Regions from separate parts of the Bradyrhizobium australafricanum genome, predicted to be linked through region 3. Evidence: predicted binding sites of a transcription regulator. Region 3 holds the regulator's gene; each other region holds the start of a gene.
What was found. The regulator LexA, encoded in region 3, represses DNA repair genes until DNA is damaged. The targets are predictions, from matches to a motif close to TGTTCNNNNTGTGTTCNG.
Positions count from the first base shown of each region.

Region 1 (4,919 bases), on a different contig from region 3:
GGCTCGATCGAGCCGGGTAACGCCATATCGCTCATGGTAAACTCCTGTCCCAATGCTCCCGATTTTGATCGATGCATATGACAAGCAATTGAAATCCGGCCCGCGAGCCGCGCCGGTCTCCCGTGGCGGTGGACATCGAGCCGAAGTTTTGTGCAACGCATTGAGCGCGCACGTGGCTTCGCGGCCTCGTGGCAATCTTCAGCAAAAAGGGATCGCGGATCGCGACGGAAAGCTGTGGCCTGCGTTTCGCAGGGCGAGATAATGTGCGGAGGACGTCACACCGGCAGGCTTGCCGGAGAATTCGGCGGGCGCCTGCGAGTAGGAGGATCGCGAATGAGGAAGGAGGATTGCGAGATAAGGTGGCGCGCCGCACGATCGGGGCTAGCAAACCGCGCAGCGCGCCCGCCTCAGGGTACGTCATGGCGTGAACATGACGCCCGATACCTGCGGAACATGCTACCCTACCACGGATCAATTAAAGGTTGTAGGTATTTGTCTGCGTTTAGAACAATTTCTCGTTGCGATGTGGTTCCTCCGGTTCCGCTGGTTTTACGGAACTCAAGCTGCATCGACTGATCTGCGCAACTGATGTGCGACGATTTTCAGGTCGTCGATAAAGCGCTGATATTCCAGCGCCTTGGCTTTTTCATCCGGCAGCCGCAACAGATAGGATGGGTGCACGGTGACGAGCACCTTGGTTCCGTCGTGGTCGATCAGATGACCGCGGTTCTTGTTGATCGGCGTGATCTTGCCGAGCACGCTCTGCGCGGCGGTGGCGCCGAGCGCCATCACGAGGTCCGGCTTGATGGTGGCGAGCTCGCGCTCGTACCACTGGCGGCAGGCGCGGATCTCCGGTGTGCTCGGCTTCTGGTGCAGCCGGATCTTGCCGCGCGGCACGAATTTGAAGTGCTTCACTGCGTTGGTGACATAGACCTTGCGACGATCGATGCCGGCTTCCTGCAGCGCGCGATCGAGCATCTGGCCGGCCGGTCCGACGAAGGGGTGGCCTGCGAGATCTTCCTTGTCGCCGGGCTGCTCGCCGACCAGCATCAGCGTTGCGCTCTGCGGTCCCTCGCCGAACACGGTCTGGGTTGCGTCTTTCCATAGCGGGCAGGCGCGGCAATCGGCGGCCTCGTCGCGCAAGGCCGCGATCGTGTCGTGAGCTTGCCTGTCTTGAACTTGCTTGCCTTGAACTTCCTTGCGGGGCATCGGCGTATCCTGCCGCTCCTGCGGCTCGGCGGCCTTGCGTGCGATGAAGGGGCCGCTGGTCATGCGCATTGCGTCTTCGATCAGGGGTTTAATGATCGAGTCCTCGGGCAGGTTCCTCCAATAGGCCTGTGGCATCTCCATCACTTTCAGCCGTGCGGGATTGAAGTGGCCGTTGTCGTGACGCCGCCAGGCCTCCTCGAGCCGGTCCTCGGTCGGCACTTCGGATTTGGCGACGCCCGGCGTGATCGAGATCGCGTGCCCGTCCCAATGTGCGCAGACGTCGGGGGTCAGGATCGACCACGGCATGTCGGCGAAGCGGCCGGCGAAGAACGGCGCGGCAAGCTCGACGATGCGATGCTCCGGCTCGAACCAGGCGACGTAATGCGCCGTCCGCTCGCGGCCGATCTCGCGGAAGCGCAGATGCGCATGCATTCTGTCGATATCGACATAGACCGCGCGCGCCATCGCGTGGACCTCGGCGACATCGGGATCATCGGTCGCACTGAGCAGATCGTGATGGCTGCGCAGCCGCCACAGCAGGCGATAGAGCAGGGCAAAGCGTTCGTCACTGCGATGCAGGATCGCGGCCTTTGCGAGCTCGACGAATTTGGCCGACACATTGAACCGCGCCTGCGGCGTATCCGGCAAGTCATTCACGCAGGACGCCGACGACAATTCGTCGTCGCTGCGTACGGTCCATGTGATCTCCGCGGGCTTCACATCGTTCAGCGCCAATCGCCGCGCGGCCTTGCGCCAGCCCTCGAAATCGGTGTCGTTGTCGAGCACGATGATGCGCATGCGATTGCTCCGTTTCCGTCACGCCGCCATTTTCGCGGCCTGCGTGCCTGACTTGCGGAAGATCAGGGCCCGTCCGGTTCGGCGGCTGCTGAATCCCATTGATTCCACTCATGAATCGATGAGCTCACCAATCCGATTGACTCCGCGGGCCCTGTTAGCTTTATATTAGAACATATCATGAACAAATGAGCCAGTCCCTGGTTCTCTGTTCAGACCAGTGACGACCTCAAATTTTCAAGTTGAAGGAGCGGCGCATATGCCGGAGCGCGATCAGCAAAAGTGGTCGCCGGTTTTGCGTCCGATCGCGCTCCTCTTTTTTAAGAAAGGCGCATGATCTTGTCGCCAAACCGCTCACACTTTGGCGGATCATGCGCCGCCGCACGCATGGGTACGCTTGCGTCTCTGCGCGGCAGCATCGCGCGCATCGAGACGCCATCGGATGCGGCGATGCCGAACCGCGTCGCGCTCGGCCATGCCGGCGCGGATGCGATGCTGCGCGGCGGGCTTGCGCCGGCGGCATTGCACGAGGTGTTCGCGGCCGGCTATCAGGGCGGCGCGGCGACCGGCTTCATCGCGGGGCTCGCCGGACGGCTGTCGGCACGCAAGCCGCTGGTCTGGGTGCGGCAGGATTTTTCCGATCGCGAAAACGGCGCGCTGTCGATGCGCGGGCTTGCCGAACTCGGCCTCGATCCGCGCCTCTTGGTCACGGTGCGCGCCGCCGATGTCGACAGCGGCCTGCGCACCGCGGCCGACGCGCTCGCCTGCGATGCGCTCGGCGCGGTCGTGCTCGAGGTCTGGGGCCAGGCGCGCCAGCTCGATCTCGTCGCCAGCCGCAAATTGACCTTGGCCGCGCAGGCCTCCGGCGTCACCGCGCTGGTGCTGCGGATCGCGGCAACCCCGATCCCCTCGACCGCGGAGACGCGCTGGATCGTGCGCGCGGCGCATTCGCCGCCGGGCAATGCCGCGAGCGTGTGGGGCGCGCCGCGCTTCGAGGCCGAACTCGTGCGCAATCGTCATGGCCCGGTCGGGCGATGGATCATGGAATGGAAATGTGATGAGTGCCAATTCAGTGAACCGTCGGCGTATCCTCAGCCTGTGGCTGCCACGCCTGCCCATCGACCGCATCAAGCGCAAGCTCGCGCAGGACATCGCCTCGCAAGCTGATGCACATGCCGTTGTGCCAACCGACACACGGGCGGTGGTAGGACTCCCTCTCCCGCTTGCGGGGGAGGGCTGGGGTGGGGGTCTCGCCACGAGTCCCGCTGAGGAGAGAGCCCCCACCCGGATCGCATCTCACGATGCGATCCGGCCTCCCCCGCAAGCGGGAGAGGCGAAGAAAGACCATCGACTTTTTTCACAAACGACAACGGCGCAAGAACTCCCCAGCGTCGTCGTCGCAAAAGACCACAACGCCATCCTGCTGCATGCCGTCGACGAGGCCGCGGTGCGGGCCGGGCTGTCGATCGGGCTGCCGCTCGCCAATGCGCGGGCGATCTGTCCGGAGCTCACGGTCTATGATGCCGATCCCGCCGCCGATCTGAAGACGCTGAACGACATCGCCGACTGGTGCGACCGCTTCACGCCGCTGGTCGCGCTCGATCTGCCTTACGGTCTGTTTCTCGACATCACCGGCTGCGCGCATCTGTTCGGCGGCGAGCGCGTGCTGCTGCAGACCGTGACGGGGGCACTGAGCCGGCGCGGCTTTGCCGTCAGCGCGGCGATTGCCGGCACCTCGATCGCGGCGCGTACGCTGACGCGCACCGCCTCGGGCAGGATTGTCGCCGATGGCGAGGAAGCGGCGGCGGTCGGCCCGCTGCCGGTGTCGGCGCTCGGTGCCGATGCCGCTGTCACCACCGGCCTGCGCCGCGCCGGCTTGAAGACCATCGGCGATGTTGCCTCGCGCGCGCCGCATGAAATCTCGGCGCGGTTCGGTGCGGCCTTCACCACCTTGCTCGGCCACGCGCTCGGGCAGGGCGATGCCCCGATCAGCCCGCGCAAGCCGCTGCCCGATTACATCGTCGAGAAGCGTTTCCCCGAGCCGATCGCGACCGACACCGTGATCGCGCTGACGCTCTCAAGCCTCGCCAAGATGCTGGTTGCGGCGATGGACAAGCAGGGCAAGGGCGCCCGGCAGCTGGAGGCGAGCTTCTTCCGCACCGACGGCAAGGTCGCGGCGATCATGGTCGAGACCGGGCGTCCGGTGACGCGGCCCGAGATGATCGATCGCCTGTTCCGCGAGCGGCTCGATGCGCTGAACGATCCGCTCGATCCCGGCTTCGGCTTCGATCTCATTCGCCTCGCCGCCGGCCGCACCGAGATTGTGGTGCAGCAGCAGCGCGATCTCGACGCCACCATACACGACAATGACGAGCTCTCGGTGCTGATCGATCGCATCGCCGCCCGCATCGGCGGAAAACGCGTCGTCGTGCATCTGCCGCTGGAGAGCCACATCCCCGAACGATCGGCGCTCGCGCTGCCGGCGCAGCATCATCTGGCCGCGGCCAGCGCCGCCGCCTGGCCGGAGCACGTTGCGAGCGAACCACCGCTGCGTCCCTTGCGGCTATTCGAGCAGCCCGAACCGATCAAGGTGCCGTTCGCGACCGTGCCCGACGGTCCGCCGCATCAATTCACCTGGCGGCGCGCGCAGCACGAGGTGGTGCGGGTCGAGGGCCCCGAGCGCATCGCGATGGAATGGTGGAAGCAGGACGGCGCGTCGCTGACGCGCGATTATTTCCGCGTCGAGGATGCCGAAGGCCAGCGCTTCTGGATCTTTCGCGACGGTCTCTACGAGAGCGAGCTGCGCGACGAGGAGGGCAAGCCCGTTCCGGCCAACTGGTATGTGCATGGGCTGTTCGCATGAGCGCACCTCCACCTGATTATGCCGAGATCGGCATCACCAGCAATTTCTCCTT
Region 1 covers NZ_JAGKJL010000002.1:103,222-108,140, forward strand. Annotated here, with positions in the region: gene J6525_RS02305 (inorganic phosphate transporter) at 1-35, opposite strand, end outside; gene J6525_RS02310 (UdgX family uracil-DNA binding protein) at 559-2,007, opposite strand; gene J6525_RS02315 (ImuA family protein) at 2,392-3,171, shown strand; partial or broken gene J6525_RS02320 (Y-family DNA polymerase) at 3,389-4,867, shown strand; gene J6525_RS02325 (error-prone DNA polymerase) at 4,864-4,919, shown strand, end outside.
Region 1: J6525_RS02315 (ImuA family protein) is a predicted target of LexA. The motif match lies at 2,174-2,191, and genes of this name have one in related genera.

Region 2 (4,919 bases), on a different contig from region 3:
ATGCCGATGCGGCCGCAGGACGTCGAGCAGCCAGAGCAGGACCAGTTGATCGTTCGGCCGCGGATCGGCCCAGAGCTCGATGCTGTCGCAGCGCTCACAGAATTCGAGCAGGCTGAGAGAATTGTCGCCCACTGGGGCCACGTATTTCGATTGGACGAGGTCGAGCCAATGCGCGCCGCGGCTGCGATGTCTAGCGGAGCGCTCTTCCAGAGAACTCACAAGCGCGGCCTGAGACGGCAAGGCTCCGCCAACAAAGCGCGGCGTGAGTCCAACGACGACGTCCGCGCGGGCCGCCCGCCTGAGCATCGTGCCCGCAAGATCGCTCGTCGCCAGGATCAGACGTGTCATAGCGCTCGAACCTCCGCAGTCTACGTCTTGCTCAGCGCCGGATTCCAGCGCCGGAGATTGTCGCTGGTGAGGTGCGTGCCGCCCCACCAGCGATTGACCGGATTGTGGTCGGTGAAGTCCGCCTTGTGGGCAAGCACCGCCTTGCCAAACTCCGTCACCGACAAGCGGCTTCGCTGGAAGGCCTCCAGGCGACGTCGCGCATTATCCGGGTCGATGGAGCGCAAGCCATCGTCGAGCCCGGCAATCGCCGGTCGCGGTCCATGCGCAAGGCCTTCGAGCAGCCTACCGATTTCCATGTCGTTAAAGACGCCACGCTGGCGAAAGCCGCGGAGGTAGAACAGCGCGTTCGTCGCCATGAACCCGGCGGCGACCAGTTCAAGCAACCGCATCTCGGTCGCGCCCAGTCCGGATCGGCTCCATGGCAGCTCACGAAGCAGATCAAGCAGCGCCGGCCTCAGCAAGGGAAACGCGCTCAGGTCGCGATGAACCGCATCGAAACAGGCCTCCGGCGTTGTCGCGCGGTACGCCTGCCAACATCCGCTTGCGATCTCAAGGTCCGCGGATCGGATGTTGGCAAGCGGTACCTGGTCCCAGCTACGCCACGTCTCGTGCATCGTCAGCAGATCGAATGCGACCAGCCGCAACTTCAACTTGGCCGCCATCGCCGGATAAGCCCGGAAATGATCGAGCAACCAGATGAGCTGCAGTTGATTATGTGGATCCGGATCGAACCAAAGCTCGATCACCTCGTAAGGCTCGCAAAATTCGTTCAGTGCGAGGTGCCTACGTGCCCGGGCATCCTGAGGCCGCTGGCCCCACGCGCACCAGTGCGACCAGTGTCCGACTGGATTCTTGTCCGACCGCGACCCGAAATACGCCTCGAGTTCTCCTGGCGACGGCAGCGGTCCACCGACAAAGCGAAAGGCAGATGTAATCGCGACTTCGGCAAACCCCGAACGTGTCAGGCTGAGGCCGGACGGACTGGTCAGGATCAGGCGTTTCATCGACCCAACTCTCTCGACGACACACAAAACCAAACGGGCGCCGAAGACGTCGGCAACTCAACGTCCTCAGCGCCCGCTTGCAGCGAAGTCATGTGATCGTTTGAGCATGATCTCCGCGCAAACGCGTTCCGCGTTTGTCGCGAGGGAAAACCGCTGCGCACTTTTCCGGATCATGCCGGAGACTTACTCCTCCGTCGGCTCCTCGCCCTCGGCGTCGCGTTCGGGCGTGCCGGCGAGGATCTGCTCGGAGATCAGGCCGGAGTTCTGCCGGATCGCGGCTTCGATCTTGGCGGTGATGTCGGGATTCGACTTCAGGAACGCCTTGGAATTCTCGCGACCCTGGCCGAGCCGCTGGCTGTCATAGGAGAACCAGGCGCCGGACTTCTCGACGATGCCGGCCTTGACGCCGAGGTCGAGGATCTCGCCCATCTTGGAGACGCCCTCGCCATACATGATGTCGAACTCGACCTGCTTGAAGGGCGGCGCCAGCTTGTTCTTCACCACCTTGACGCGGGTGGTGTTGCCGACGACTTCGTCGCGCTCCTTGATAGCGCCGATGCGGCGGATGTCGAGACGAACCGAGGCATAAAACTTCAGCGCGTTGCCGCCGGTGGTGGTCTCCGGCGAGCCGTACATCACGCCGATCTTCATGCGGATCTGGTTGATGAAGATCACCATGGTGTGGGACTTGTTGATCGAGGCGGTCAGCTTGCGCAGCGCCTGGCTCATCAGGCGGGCCTGCAGGCCCGGCAGCGCATCGCCCATCTCGCCCTCGAGTTCGGCCTTCGGCACCAGCGCCGCAACCGAATCGACCACCAGCACGTCGACCGCGCCGGAGCGCACCAGCGTGTCGCAGATCTCCAGCGCCTGCTCGCCGGTGTCCGGCTGCGAGATCAAGAGCTCGTCGATGTTGACGCCGAGCTTGCGCGCATAGACCGGGTCGAGCGCGTGTTCAGCGTCGATGAAGGCGCAGATGCCGCCCTTCTTCTGGCCTTCCGCCACGGTGTGCAGCGCCAGCGTGGTCTTGCCCGAGGATTCCGGCCCGTAGATTTCGACGACGCGTCCCTTCGGCAGACCGCCGACGCCGAGCGCAATATCGAGCCCGAGCGACCCCGACGACACCGTCTCGACATCCATCGAACGGTCGTTCTTGCCGAGCTTCATCACCGAGCCCTTGCCGAACTGGCGCTCGATCTGGGAGAGCGCGGCTGAGAGGGCCTTGGACTTGTCCATGGAGGATCCTTCGACGATACGCAGTGCGGTGGCGGACATTTGGGATGTGCTCCTTATGGCGGGGATTCGCTAGCGGGAAAACGGGCGACGAGATCGGGTGGAATACGTTGCTGATTGGAACCTCGTACCACGTTTGTTCTACGTTCGCAATATGTTCTTTCGAACAGATCGGTACTGTCCGTATTTAAGTCCCCGTATCCTAGTTTGATTTTTGGGGTGTCCTTGTTCGGATTAAGCGAACGGAAACCGTAGCTTGGCCGGTGTTCTCAGTAGGACTACCGAGGCGACCCATCGGATGTTCTATCCCCGTCCCGCCTTTGACCGAGATCAGGGAATTTAATCTTGAGAGAACGAACCGGGGGCAACGGAACGTGATACGATATCATCATCACCGGCCAAGGCTTTGCCCGTAGGCGTCGGTGGCTGAGAGACCAACAGCGCTCCCGCCTGCATAGGAAGGGAGCGCGGCCATGCCGAACCATTCCACAATAGCGCACCGCGAGATGCAGCTTCGCCATCTGGAGCAAGCCGAGCGGCACATTGCTCAAGGCGAACGACACATCGCCGAGCAAGAGGGACTGATCGAGCACCTTGCCAATCACGGGCACGATCTAGCGGAAGCGAAGAAGCTTCTGGATAACTTCTACTCATGCCAGGTTTTGCACGTTCAGCACCGCGACCGAATCCGCAGAGAGCTGGGAGAGTAAAGGGCCACCTCAGTTGACGGCCTATTCTCATCTAGCGCACGATTAATTTCCTAGCGTGGCACAAACTGCACTTTGTTTTGGTGGTCATCCCGAGTTAGATTCCAACCTCACGCAGAGGTTGTGTCATGACCAGTGACCTACTTTTTAGAGCGGGCATTGTGGTGCTGGGGCTGTGCCCCATTGCTATCGCTGCGATTGCAATACTCATGTGAGAAAGCGGCCGCCTCACTTGGCGGCCTCTTTCATTACGGGCCCTTCCCGTCGAATCGCTGCGACATATGACGCGAATCCGGTCGCGTGAATGAGGTGCTGAAGGGCTCTCGACATCGCGGCAGTCGAGAAGCGGCGCTATCTCGCAGGTCAGCTTGAACTATGAAGCCCGGCGCGAGCCGGGATTTTTCTTGGCCCAAAGAACGGCCCCAGCGAGGGGGTACACGCTGAGGCCAAGGCGGTTGGATCATCCATGAGATGACAGGCTCATCACATAAACAGGGCGCCTATGCCTACGATGAGCGCTACGAACGATATCGCCGCCAACGCCATGAAGCCGTACTCGACGCCGTCGTGGTGACTGAGCCTGAACATACAGAGAGCTTGCGCCACGGTCTTCGTGTCCGCATTAAAGTAGGCATGTCAGCGATAGCGCCCTAATTGCGGTTCCAGGCTTAACTTAAGCGAAGATTTTTGAAACGATTCCCTCGATGCCGCTTTTATTGCTCATGCAACAGGCGACCGAAGTTCATCTAGTCCGAGTGACGACCGATGACGGCGAGGTCCAAATCTGGCTCGCCGCGACCTCGCGCGAAGAAGCCGTTGACCGAGTGCTGGATGCAATCCCGGAGGGATGGGCTGTTAGCCTCATTCAGCGACAGCTGGCCGCCGATCACATCCCAATTCTCAACATGGCGGCCGGAGAAGTGCGCCGGCATCAGGTGTCCTGAAGAAACGGCCCCAGCGCGTTGGAACGAACGCTGAGGCCGCCTCACCGGGCCGCTACTGGGCAGGGACCGCTCCGAGTGTTGCGGCCCCAGCCGAACTGGATCCTACATAAACAAACGGCCCCAGCACCCCGACAGGGAGGCTGAGGCCGAGGAGCGCCCGTGGGGTAGGGAAAGATTCTGGACACCCCCACCTCAAGCTAGAACCACTCCATGGCGCGGAAAGGGGCATTTGCATAAGTGAATGAGTGTCCTGATTTCCCCAAGCGAGTGTCCTAACTAGGACAGCACCAACAGACCGGTGCCGGCCTGTTTCCATCCACATGGCCTGCTTTGATTTTTCGAGTGGCCGGCTTGGCTTTAACCCCGTCGTAACCAAGGGTTAGCCGATGTTCTCGGTAGGACTACTGAGAAGACCCTCAGATGTTCTGGCCCCATAATTTCCTGCGGGTCGCGATCTGTTCTCGCGGAATGTTTACTGGAACAATTGACCCGGCAGTGCCCTTATTTGGGGGCCCCCAGCCAGACAGGTAGCCCCCCGACTGCTGGAGGAAAACCCGCCTCCGGGACGGGTTGGCGGCCCCCTGTCGGGGCCGTTTAAAATTCCGTAGTTCTCCGGCCAAGAACAAAGTTCCGGCCATGCGACGCGCCTTGCGCCCGAAGTTCCCCTGATAATCAACCAGTTAACC
Region 2 covers NZ_JAGKJL010000039.1:74,738-79,656, forward strand. Annotated here, with positions in the region: gene J6525_RS29645 (hypothetical protein) at 1-348, opposite strand, end outside; gene J6525_RS29650 (hypothetical protein) at 369-1,352, opposite strand; gene recA (recombinase RecA) at 1,536-2,624, opposite strand; gene J6525_RS29660 (hypothetical protein) at 3,056-3,292, shown strand; gene J6525_RS29665 (hypothetical protein) at 3,994-4,233, shown strand.
Region 2: recA (recombinase RecA) is a predicted target of LexA. The motif match lies at 2,727-2,744, and genes of this name have one in related genera.

Region 3 (4,919 bases):
GGAGAGCCCGCGCGACATGACGAAGCTCAATCGGGTCCGGCTCTCGGTGAAGAAGGGCACCGCGCCTGATGTCGGCAGCTTCGTTGAGTTGAAGGCGCGGCTGTTGCCGCCGCTCGGGCCGCAGCGCCCGGGCTCCTATGATTTCGGCCGTGACCTGTATTTCCAGGGCATCGGCGCCTCCGGCTTCGTGATGGGCGCCGTCAAGACCAGGGAGCCGCCTGCGACCGGCGGCTTTGCGCTGCGCTACGCCGCCTTCATGCAGGGCCTGCGCGACGCCATCGACGCGCGGATTCGCACCACGCTCGACGGCGACCAGCGCGCGATCGCAACCGCCTTGCTCACCGGCCGGCGCGATGCGATCTCGACGCCGGTCAACGATGCGATGTTCATCTCGGGGCTCGGCCATGTGCTGTCGATCTCCGGCTACCACATGGCCGTGGTCGCCGGCGTCGTGTTCTTCGCGGTGCGCGCGCTGCTCGCGCTGTTTCCGGCGCTGACGGCGGGGCATCCGATCAAGAAATGGGCCGCGGCGGCCGCGCTGGTCGCCGCGGCGTTCTATCTGTTGCTGTCGGGCGCGGAGGTCGCGACGCAACGGTCGTTCTTCATGACCGCCGTGGTGCTGCTCGCCGTGATCGTCGACCGCCGCGCGATCACCTTCCGGACGCTGGCGGTGGCGGCGCTGATCGTGCTCGCGATCGCGCCGGAGGCGCTGGTGCATCCCAGTTTCCAGATGTCGTTCGCCGCGACGCTCGGGCTGGTGGCGCTGGTGCAGATCGGGCTGCCGAACCTGCTGGCGTCGCCCGACCATTCGGCGACCGCGCGCGTCGCGCTGTGGGGCGGGCGCGAGCTCACGATGCTGATGCTGGCCTCGCTGGTGGCGGGGCTGGCGACGACGCCCTATGCCGCATTCCATTTCCACCGCGTGACGCCCTACGGGCTGCTCGCCAACCTCGCGGCGATGCCGGTGGTCTCGGCGGTCGTGATGCCGGCCGGCCTGCTGGGGCTCGTCGCCATGCCGTTCGGCTTCGACGGCGTGTTCTGGGCGATCATGGGTCTTGGCATCGACTGGATGATCCTGGTGACGCAATGGGTCGCCGCACTCCCGGGCGCGGTCGGCCGCATGGCGGCGTTCGGCATCGGGCCGCTGATCGCAGCGAGCGCCGGCATCATCCTGCTCGGGCTGCTGCGCACGCCGCTGCGCTGGTCAGGCGCGGTGCTGCTGCTGGTGGCCTCGGTCTGGGCGCTCAGGGTGCCGCAGCCGGACGTGCTGATCTCGGGCGACGGCCGCAATGTCGCGGTGCGTGGCGGTGATGGACGGCTGCATCTGATGCACAGCGCCAAGGATGCATTTTTGGTCAAGGAGTGGCTGGCGGCGGACGCCGACGCGCGCACCGCCACCGATGCGTCGCTCGGCGAGGGCGTCTCCTGCGATGCCGGCGGCTGCGTGACCCAGGGACCCGGCGGCGCCTTCGTCGCGCTGGCGACCCGGCCGGAGGCCCTGGTGGACGACTGCGAGCGCGCAGGCCTGATCGTGACGACGCGGCCGGCGCCGCAGGGCTGCGCGGCATCGGTGATCGATGCCGAGCGGCTGCGCCGCCACGGCGCGCTGGTGCTGCGACGGAGCAGGGACGGCTACGCCGTCGATGCGGTCAAGCCCGGCGGGATCGACCGGCCGTGGTCGCCGGCGGTTCCCGGCGACGGCGAGAGCGAGACGACGCTACGCGCCCCCGCGCCGCGGCCTGCGGTGGATGCGACGCCGGCCGAGACCGATCTGCAGGGCGATGATTAGCCGTGGTCCGGCAAGGGCGCGCTCGGCAGCTCGAACAGGCCGAGATGGTATTCGTCGGAGTCGGGGCCGGCGTCGGGCTTCTTGACGAGGGTGAAGGAAGCCTCGGGAAATTGCTCCCAGACTTTCAGGTCGTCGGCCGTTACCGTCAGCCAACCGAACCGGAACATGTAGCGGCCCGGTTCCGTGACGCGTCCAGCCTTTTGCCATGTGACCTTATCGACCACCGCGCACGTCCTCCGTGCCCGATGATGCGCCAAGGTGCCGGCCGACGCAAATCTCCTTCTGCGCCCCGGAAGCGGGAGTCCGGGGTCGCCCGAAATTGCTTAGGTCATCCGCCGCCGAACAGCTCATTCCGCGGCGACGATGCGCTCAACCCAAAAACAGCGTTGCGAATGCGGAGGGCCGCCGCTCCACAACCTTCGGCTTCTGCTCGACCGGCGGATGCAGCGCCGGCAATTGCAGCACGCTAACGCGCTGTCCCTCGACCAGCTGGGTCACCAGCACATGGCTGCCGTCGGGGAATTCGACCGCGTCATGATGCCGATCAGGCACGTCGGGCTCGACTTCGTTGAACACGCCGACGCGATAGTTCAGCGTCTTGGTCCAGATCCAGCGGCTGTCGTAGCGAACGTTCTCGGCGAAAACGAGCTCGGTGCCCGGCAGCATGCAGACCGCGACAGTGGGGTCATTCTCCGAAGCAAAGCCGCGGGTCGACGTGCCGCGGAACGTCGTCGTGATCAGCGTCTCTCCGACAATGGCGGGGCGCGATGCCACGGCGTGCAGACTATAGTCACACATCGGATGGCTCCTCATTTCGAGGTAGCGACCCGTGCCTCTCCTTGAGGCATTAGGGCCTCTACCAGAGTGGACGATAGCGAACGAGCGTCTGCTCGTTTCTGGGCGATTGTACGACTGGTCCGAGATCGCTCCGATCACAAACACGCGACGCTGCGCGAGAGGTATCGGAGCGCATCGGGCAGGCCGTACGCTACACTATCATGCAAGGAACGATCCGACGTGTTGCTCGTTCCCGGCCGCCGCAAGTATTTGCAATTCAGTATTTGCGATAAAGGCCGATCAGCTTGCCCTGGATGCGGACCCGGTTCGGCGGCAGGATGCGCACTTCATAGGCGGTGTTGGCCGGCTCGAGCGCGATCGATGCGCCGCGGCGGCGGAAGCGCTTCAGGGTGGCTTCCTCCTCGTCGATCAGCGCCACCACGATGTCGCCGGTATTGGCGACGTCGTTACGCTGGATCAGCGCCATGTCGCCGTCGAGGATGCCGGCATCGACCATCGAGTCGCCGCGCACCTCGAGCGCGTAGTGCTCGCCGGCGCCGAGCATGTCGGGCGGCACGCTGATGGTGTGGCTGCGGGTCTGCAGCGCCTCGATCGGCGTACCGGCGGCGATCCGGCCCATCACGGGGACCGCGACCGGACGATTGCCGTCGTCCTCGGCAATTGGCGGCGTGCTGGCGCGCCGGCCGAGGGTGCCTTCGATGACACTGGGCGTGAAGCCGCGGCGACCGTTGCCGCCGCCGGCCGAGAGTTCGGGCAGCTTGATGACCTCGATGGCGCGGGCGCGGTTCGGCAGGCGGCGGATGAAGCCGCGCTCCTCCAGCGCAGTGATCAGGCGGTGGATACCGGACTTCGAGCGCAGGTCGAGCGCATCCTTCATCTCGTCGAAGGAGGGCGGTACGCCGGCCTCTTTCAGACGTTCATTGATGAAACGCAGTAGTTCGTACTGTTTGCGCGTGAGCATCTCGAGTATTCCCCCGGTTGATAGCGTCGTTCGATTCCGAGACTCTTCTGGTGGGGCCTGCAGGCCGGGCCTGACCTCATGAGCATGCGCTCGATGCACCTGCTTCCACGCGGCTTCCCGATTGTAGACACCAGTACTAGAAACAAATCATGAACGGACACTATATGTTCGATATGTGTTCCGCAACCACTTAATTTCCGGTGAACGTGTCGGGCAACGCACAATCGGCGGGGCGCGAAAACCCTATTCGGGCAGTGTCAGGATCTCGCATTCGCTGCCTTCGACGGCCGCCGCCGCGAACGGCGGGCGCACGAGAAGTGCCCGTGCCGCAGCGAGATTCCCGAGCAACGACGAGTCCTGCTGCGTCACCGGCGTTGCGATCAACGTGCCGTCCTCGCGCGCTTCGAGCCGTGCACGCAGATAGTCCTCGCGCTGGTCGTTGGCGGCGAGGTCGCGGCCGAGCAGGGCGCTCGTGCGGCGATGATGAATCACTTTCCGGCCGCTCAGCGCCCGAATCAACGGCACCAGGAACAGGAAGGCGCAGACATAGGACGACACCGGATTGCCGGGCAGGCCGATCACCCGCATCGCGCCGAGCCGGCCATGCATCATCGGCTTGCCGGGCCGCATCGCAATCCGCCAGAACGTCATGTCGACGCCCTCGGCTTCCAGCGACCGCTTGACGAGATCGTGGTCGCCGACCGAGGCGCCGCCTGTCGTGATCAGGACATCGGCACCGGCCTCGCGCGCCCGGCGGATGCCCGCCGTGGTCGCCTCCACCGTGTCGGCGGCAACGCCGAGGTCGACGGTCTCGGCGCCCTCGGCGCGCGCCAGCGCTCGCAGCGCGTAGCCGTTGGAATAGACGATCTGGCCGGGGCCGGGCTGCGAGCCCGGCATCACCAGCTCGTCGCCGGTCGCCAGCACCGCGACCTTCGGGCGGCGGCGCACCGCAAGTTCCGGATAGTTCATGGCGGCCGCCAGCGACAGCGCGCGGTCGGACAGGCGGCTGCCGCCGGCGAGCAGCACCTCGCCCGCACGGAAGTCGACCCCAGCCGGGCGGATGTGCCGCCCGACGCTGGCGGCCTCAGTGATCGTGATGTGGTCGCCGTCGACGGCGGTGTCCTCCTGGATGATCACCGCGTCGGCGCCATTGGGGATCACGCCGCCGGTGAAGATCCGCACCGCCTCGCCGGCGCCGACCGTCCGCTCGAACGGCCGGCCGGCGGCGACTTCGCCGATCACCTTGAGCCGGGCCTTTAGATCAGCCGCATCGGCGGCGCGCACCGCATAGCCGTCCATCGCCGACATCGGCTGCGGCGGCTGGGTGCGGAGCGCCGCGAGGTCGTGCGCAAGCGTGCGGTGGTAGGCGGC
Region 3 covers NZ_JAGKJL010000042.1:47,010-51,928, forward strand. Annotated here, with positions in the region: gene J6525_RS30715 (ComEC/Rec2 family competence protein) at 1-1,789, shown strand, start outside; gene J6525_RS30720 (hypothetical protein) at 1,786-2,013, opposite strand; gene J6525_RS30725 (hypothetical protein) at 2,159-2,587, opposite strand; gene lexA (transcriptional repressor LexA) at 2,844-3,548, opposite strand; gene J6525_RS30735 (molybdopterin molybdotransferase MoeA) at 3,792-4,919, opposite strand, start outside.

Region 4 (4,919 bases), on a different contig from region 3:
CGTGCTGGTGCTTCTACAGAGAAATGCCGGAACGTGTGTATCCGCGAAACCACAACGCACCGAAAACGGCCCCGGTGAGGTGCGCGTGCACACGCAACGAAAAAGCCGGCGCACAAACAGGCACAAACAAAAAGGCCGGCGGGAGGCCGGCCTTTCGTCTGGATCAATCGGCCTGGCGCGATCAATAGCGCGCGACGACCGGGCCACCCCACTTGTAGTTCACGCGGACGGTGACGAGGTCGACGTCCTGGCGATCGCGGATGGTGCTGTTCAGCGTGCCGTTGGGGGCGATCAGGTTGTAGGTCTTGTCCTGCATGAACAGGTGGTCGTATTCGATGCCCGCGGTCCAGTTCGGCGCGAAGCCGACTTCGATGCCGGCGCCGACGGTGCCGCCCCAGCGGGTGTCGCTGGCGCTACCGACCAGCACGCCGGTTGGGGTGAAGTAGGTGTTGAAGCGGTTGTCGGTCAGCGCCGCGCCGCCCTTGGCGTAGAGCAGCACGTTGTTGACGGCGTAACCGATCTGGCCGGTGAACAGGCCGAACGCGTCGATCTTGGACTGGTTGGTGAACAGGCCCGGGAAGATCGCGCTGTTGTTGCTGCCCTTCAGGTCAGCCCAGTCGCCCTGCGCTTCGAGGCCGAACACCCAGGCGCCAGCCTGCCAGCGATAACCGATCTGGCCACCGGCGACGCCGCCGGTTGCATCATGGCAACCATCTGATGCGAGGAAGATGCCGGCCGGGAGCTGGTCCCAGCAATTGTGGCTCGAGCCCCAGCCGCCGTTGGCGCCGATGTAGAAGCCGGTCCAGTCATAGATCGGGGCAACCACTGGCGGCGGCGCCTTGGTGTACGGGCGCGCAGCGAGATCAGCGGCCGCGGCAGGCGCAGCAAACGCAATCAGAGCAACCGTACCGAGCAAAAACTTCTTCATTATCAGTCCCCCAGCGCCCCGATCGGCTTCCAAACGGTCCCGAAGCACGATCCCAGACGCGAGCGCCCGCGCCATGGTTGGAGCTATACGCTGATTCAACCGGAAACGCAGTCTCCCAAATGCAACACTCGCGGGAGAAGTACCGAGAAGGCAAGTTGCTGATTTATTTGTTGTTTTTCTAAATCTTGCTGCCGGGCGGCGGCTGGCGCCGAGATCGACTGCCGCTCCGACGGCACTGGCCGCTTCTACGGATGGTTGTGGCGAACAAAACTGGAACGACGCCGGATGCGATGCTATATCTCGAATATCGTGGATAACCGGCGCGACGGCAAAGGCGGCGAGCCGGCACCGGCGTATAGGGTCATCCACGACGCCTGCGACGTAAGTGGCGAAGGTTGAGAGTGGCGGCCGAATGTCCGGACGCCCGGTTTTTGAGTGGAGATGATGCGATGGCAGGAAGCGTGAACAAGGTGATCCTGGTGGGAAACCTCGGCAAGGATCCGGAAATCCGGCGGACGCAGGACGGCCGTCCGATCGCAAACCTTTCCATCGCCACCTCGGAAACCTGGCGCGACAAGGGCACTGGCGAGCGCAAGGAAAAGACCGAGTGGCACCGCGTCGTGATCTTCAACGAGGGCCTCTGCAAGGTCGCCGAGCAGTATCTGAAGAAGGGCGCCAAGGTGTACATTGAGGGTCAGCTGCAGACCCGCAAATGGACCGACCAGAGCGGCGTCGAGAAGTACTCGACCGAAGTCGTGCTGCAGGGCTTCAACTCCAACCTCACCATGCTCGATGGGCGTGGCGGTGGGGGCAGCAGCTTCTCCGATGATGGCGGCAGCGATTTCGGCTCGGCCGGACCGGTCAGCTCGGCGCCGCGCCGCGCCGTCGCCGCGGGTGGTGGCAGCAGCCGCAACAGCGACATGGACGACGACATCCCGTTCTGAGCAGCGGTCGCGCTTCCGTCGATTCCGTCAGGCGCCGTTCCGTGAAGATCATTTTCCCGGAACGGTCGCCGCGATCTGGACCAGCAATTTCCTCGTGTGGAGTATGAGGATAACCCGGTAACTCTCTGTCAGAACCTCGGTGGTTCGACGTACAGGGATGCGGGTTCCCTGGACTTTGACACAGCCTGATGTAAATGATATTTACATTGGCCTGCGGCATTTGATGCCTGGCGGCGAGCTTCACCCGAGGGCCGGCCATCATGAGCCTCGCGCCATTGCTCGACGCCGCGCCTGCGATCCCGCTCCACGCCTTTGCCGCGATGGCCGCCTTCGTGCTCGGCTCCATCCAGCTCGCCGCCCCCAAGGGCACGCTGCCGCACCGGACCCTGGGCTGGATCTGGGTGATCCTGATGCTGGTGGTCGCCGGAAGCTCGTTCTGGATCCATCAGATCCAGCTGGTCGGTCCCTGGAGCCCGATCCACCTGCTGTCGATCTTCTCGCTCGCCATGCTGGTGCTCGGCGTCACGGCTGCGCGGAGCCACGATGTCCGCCGCCACAGGTTCACGATGATCGGCATCTACTTCGGCGCGCTGCTCATCGCCGGACTGTTCACCTTGATGCCCGGGCGGATCATGCACGCGGTGGTTTTCGGCCACTGACTGGAGAGGCGAACTGCCACTGGCGAGTGGCGAATAGGGATTTTTCCATCCGCTATTCGCCATTCGCCACGCGCTTCCCGACCAGGCAGCCGGAACCTCGGTGCTCCACCCGTAAGTGCATGAAAAAACGAACGGAAAAACGGCTTGCCGGAGCCGCGCAAGGGTGGTTATCAGGCCCCCGATGGGCTATATGATTCCCCAGCAGAACCGACCGGATTTCCCCTTTGTCCGATAACGACGACCACAAGCCCGGCGAGCCGCCGGGACCCTCAGATATTCGTCCCGTTTCCATTCTCGACGAGATGAAGAAGTCCTACCTCGATTACGCGATGAGCGTGATCGTGTCGCGTGCGCTGCCCGATGCGCGCGACGGGCTCAAGCCGGTGCACCGGCGCATCCTCTATTCGATGCATGAGCAGGGACATACGCCGGACAAGAAATACGTCAAATCCGCCCGCGTCGTCGGCGACGTGATCGGTAAATATCACCCGCATGGCGACCAGTCGATTTACGACGCGATGGTCCGCATGGCGCAGGATTTCTCGCTGCGCGTGCCGCTGATCGACGGCCAGGGCAATTTCGGTTCGGTCGACGGCGATCCGCCGGCGGCCTATCGATATACGGAAGCGCGGCTGACCAAGGCGGCGCTCGCCGTGCTGGCCGACATCGACATGGAAACGGTCGATTTCCAGCCGAACTACGACAACTCCGAAAAAGAGCCGTCGGTTCTGCCGGCCCGGTTCCCGAACCTTCTGGTCAATGGCGCCGGCGGCATCGCCGTCGGCATGGCGACCAACATCCCGCCGCACAATCTCGGCGAGGTGGTCGACGCCTGCGTGGCGCTGATCGACAATCCGGCGCTCACGATCGACGAGCTGATCGACATCATTCCCGGACCGGACTTCCCGACCGGCGGCGTCATCCTGGGCCGCCAGGGCATTCGTAGCGCCTACCATCTCGGCCGCGGCTCGATCGTGATGCGCGGCAAGGTGACGATCGACACCATCCGCAAGGATCGTGAAGCGATCATCATCACCGAGATTCCCTATCAGGTGAACAAGGCGACGATGGTCGAGCGCATCGCCGAACTCGTCAAAGAGAAGAAGATCGAGGGCATCGGGGACCTGCGCGACGAGTCCGACCGCGACGGCTATCGCGTCGTCATCGAGTTGAAGCGCGAAGCGGTGCCCGACGTGGTGCTGAACCAGCTCTACCGGTTCACACCGCTGCAGACCAATTTCCCGGCCAACATGCTGGCGCTGGATTCCGGCCGTCCGCAGACGATGAATCTGAAGGACTTGCTCACGATCTTCGTCGCGTTCCGCGAGCAGGTGGTGACCCGGCGGACCAAGTTCCTGCTCGGCAAGGCGCGCGACCGCGCCCACATCCTGGTCGGCCTTGCGATCGCGGTCGCCAACATCGATGAGATCATCCGCGTCATCCGGACCTCGCCCGATCCGAACACCGCGCGCGAGGCCCTGATGTCACGCGACTGGCCGGCACGCGACGTCGAGGCGATGATCACGCTAATCGACGATCCCCGGCATCGCATCAACGAGGACGGCACGCTGCGGCTGTCGATGGAGCAGGCCAGGGCCATCCTCGACCTTCGCCTGCAGCGCTTGACCGCGCTCGGGCGCGACGAGATTTCCGAAGAGCTCGACAAGCTCGCGGCCGAGATCGCCGACTATCTCGACATCCTGCGCTCGCGCGCCCGCGTGCAGGGCATCGTCAAGACCGAACTGGCCGAGGTGAAGCAGCAGTTCGCCACCCCGCGCAAGACCGTGATCATCGAGCAGGAAGGCGAGGTCGAGGACGAGGACCTGATCCAGCGCGAGGACATGGTCGTCACCGTGTCGCATGCGGGTTACGTCAAGCGCGTGCCGCTGTCGACCTATCGGGCGCAGCGCCGCGGCGGCAAGGGCCGCGCCGGCATGCAGACCCGCGACGAGGATTTCGTCTCGCGCCTGTTCGTGGCCTCGACCCACACACCGGTGCTGTTCTTCTCATCGCGCGGCCAGGTCTACAAGGAGAAGGTCTGGCGGCTGCCGATGGCCGCGCCAAACGCGCGCGGCAAGGCGCTGATCAACATCCTGCCGCTGGAGCAGGGCGAACGCATCACGACGATCATGCCGCTGCCGGAGGATGAATCCTCCTGGGCCAATCTCGACGTGATGTTCGCGACGACCGGCGGCACCGTTCGCCGCAACAAGCTGTCCGACTTCGTCGACGTGCGCCGCTCCGGCATCATCGCCATGAAGCTCGGGGAAGGCGAGGCGATCGTCGACGTCCAGATCTGCACCGAGCATGACGACGTGCTGCTGACGGCCGCCGGCGGCCAGTGCATCCGTTTCCCGGTCACCGATGTGCGCGTCTTCACCGGCCGCA
Region 4 covers NZ_JAGKJL010000009.1:179,197-184,115, forward strand. Annotated here, with positions in the region: gene J6525_RS11285 (outer membrane protein) at 182-928, opposite strand; gene J6525_RS11290 (single-stranded DNA-binding protein) at 1,378-1,872, shown strand; gene J6525_RS11295 (DUF2306 domain-containing protein) at 2,133-2,531, shown strand; gene gyrA (DNA gyrase subunit A) at 2,756-4,919, shown strand, end outside.
Region 4: J6525_RS11290 (single-stranded DNA-binding protein) is a predicted target of LexA. The motif match lies at 1,189-1,206, and genes of this name have one in related genera.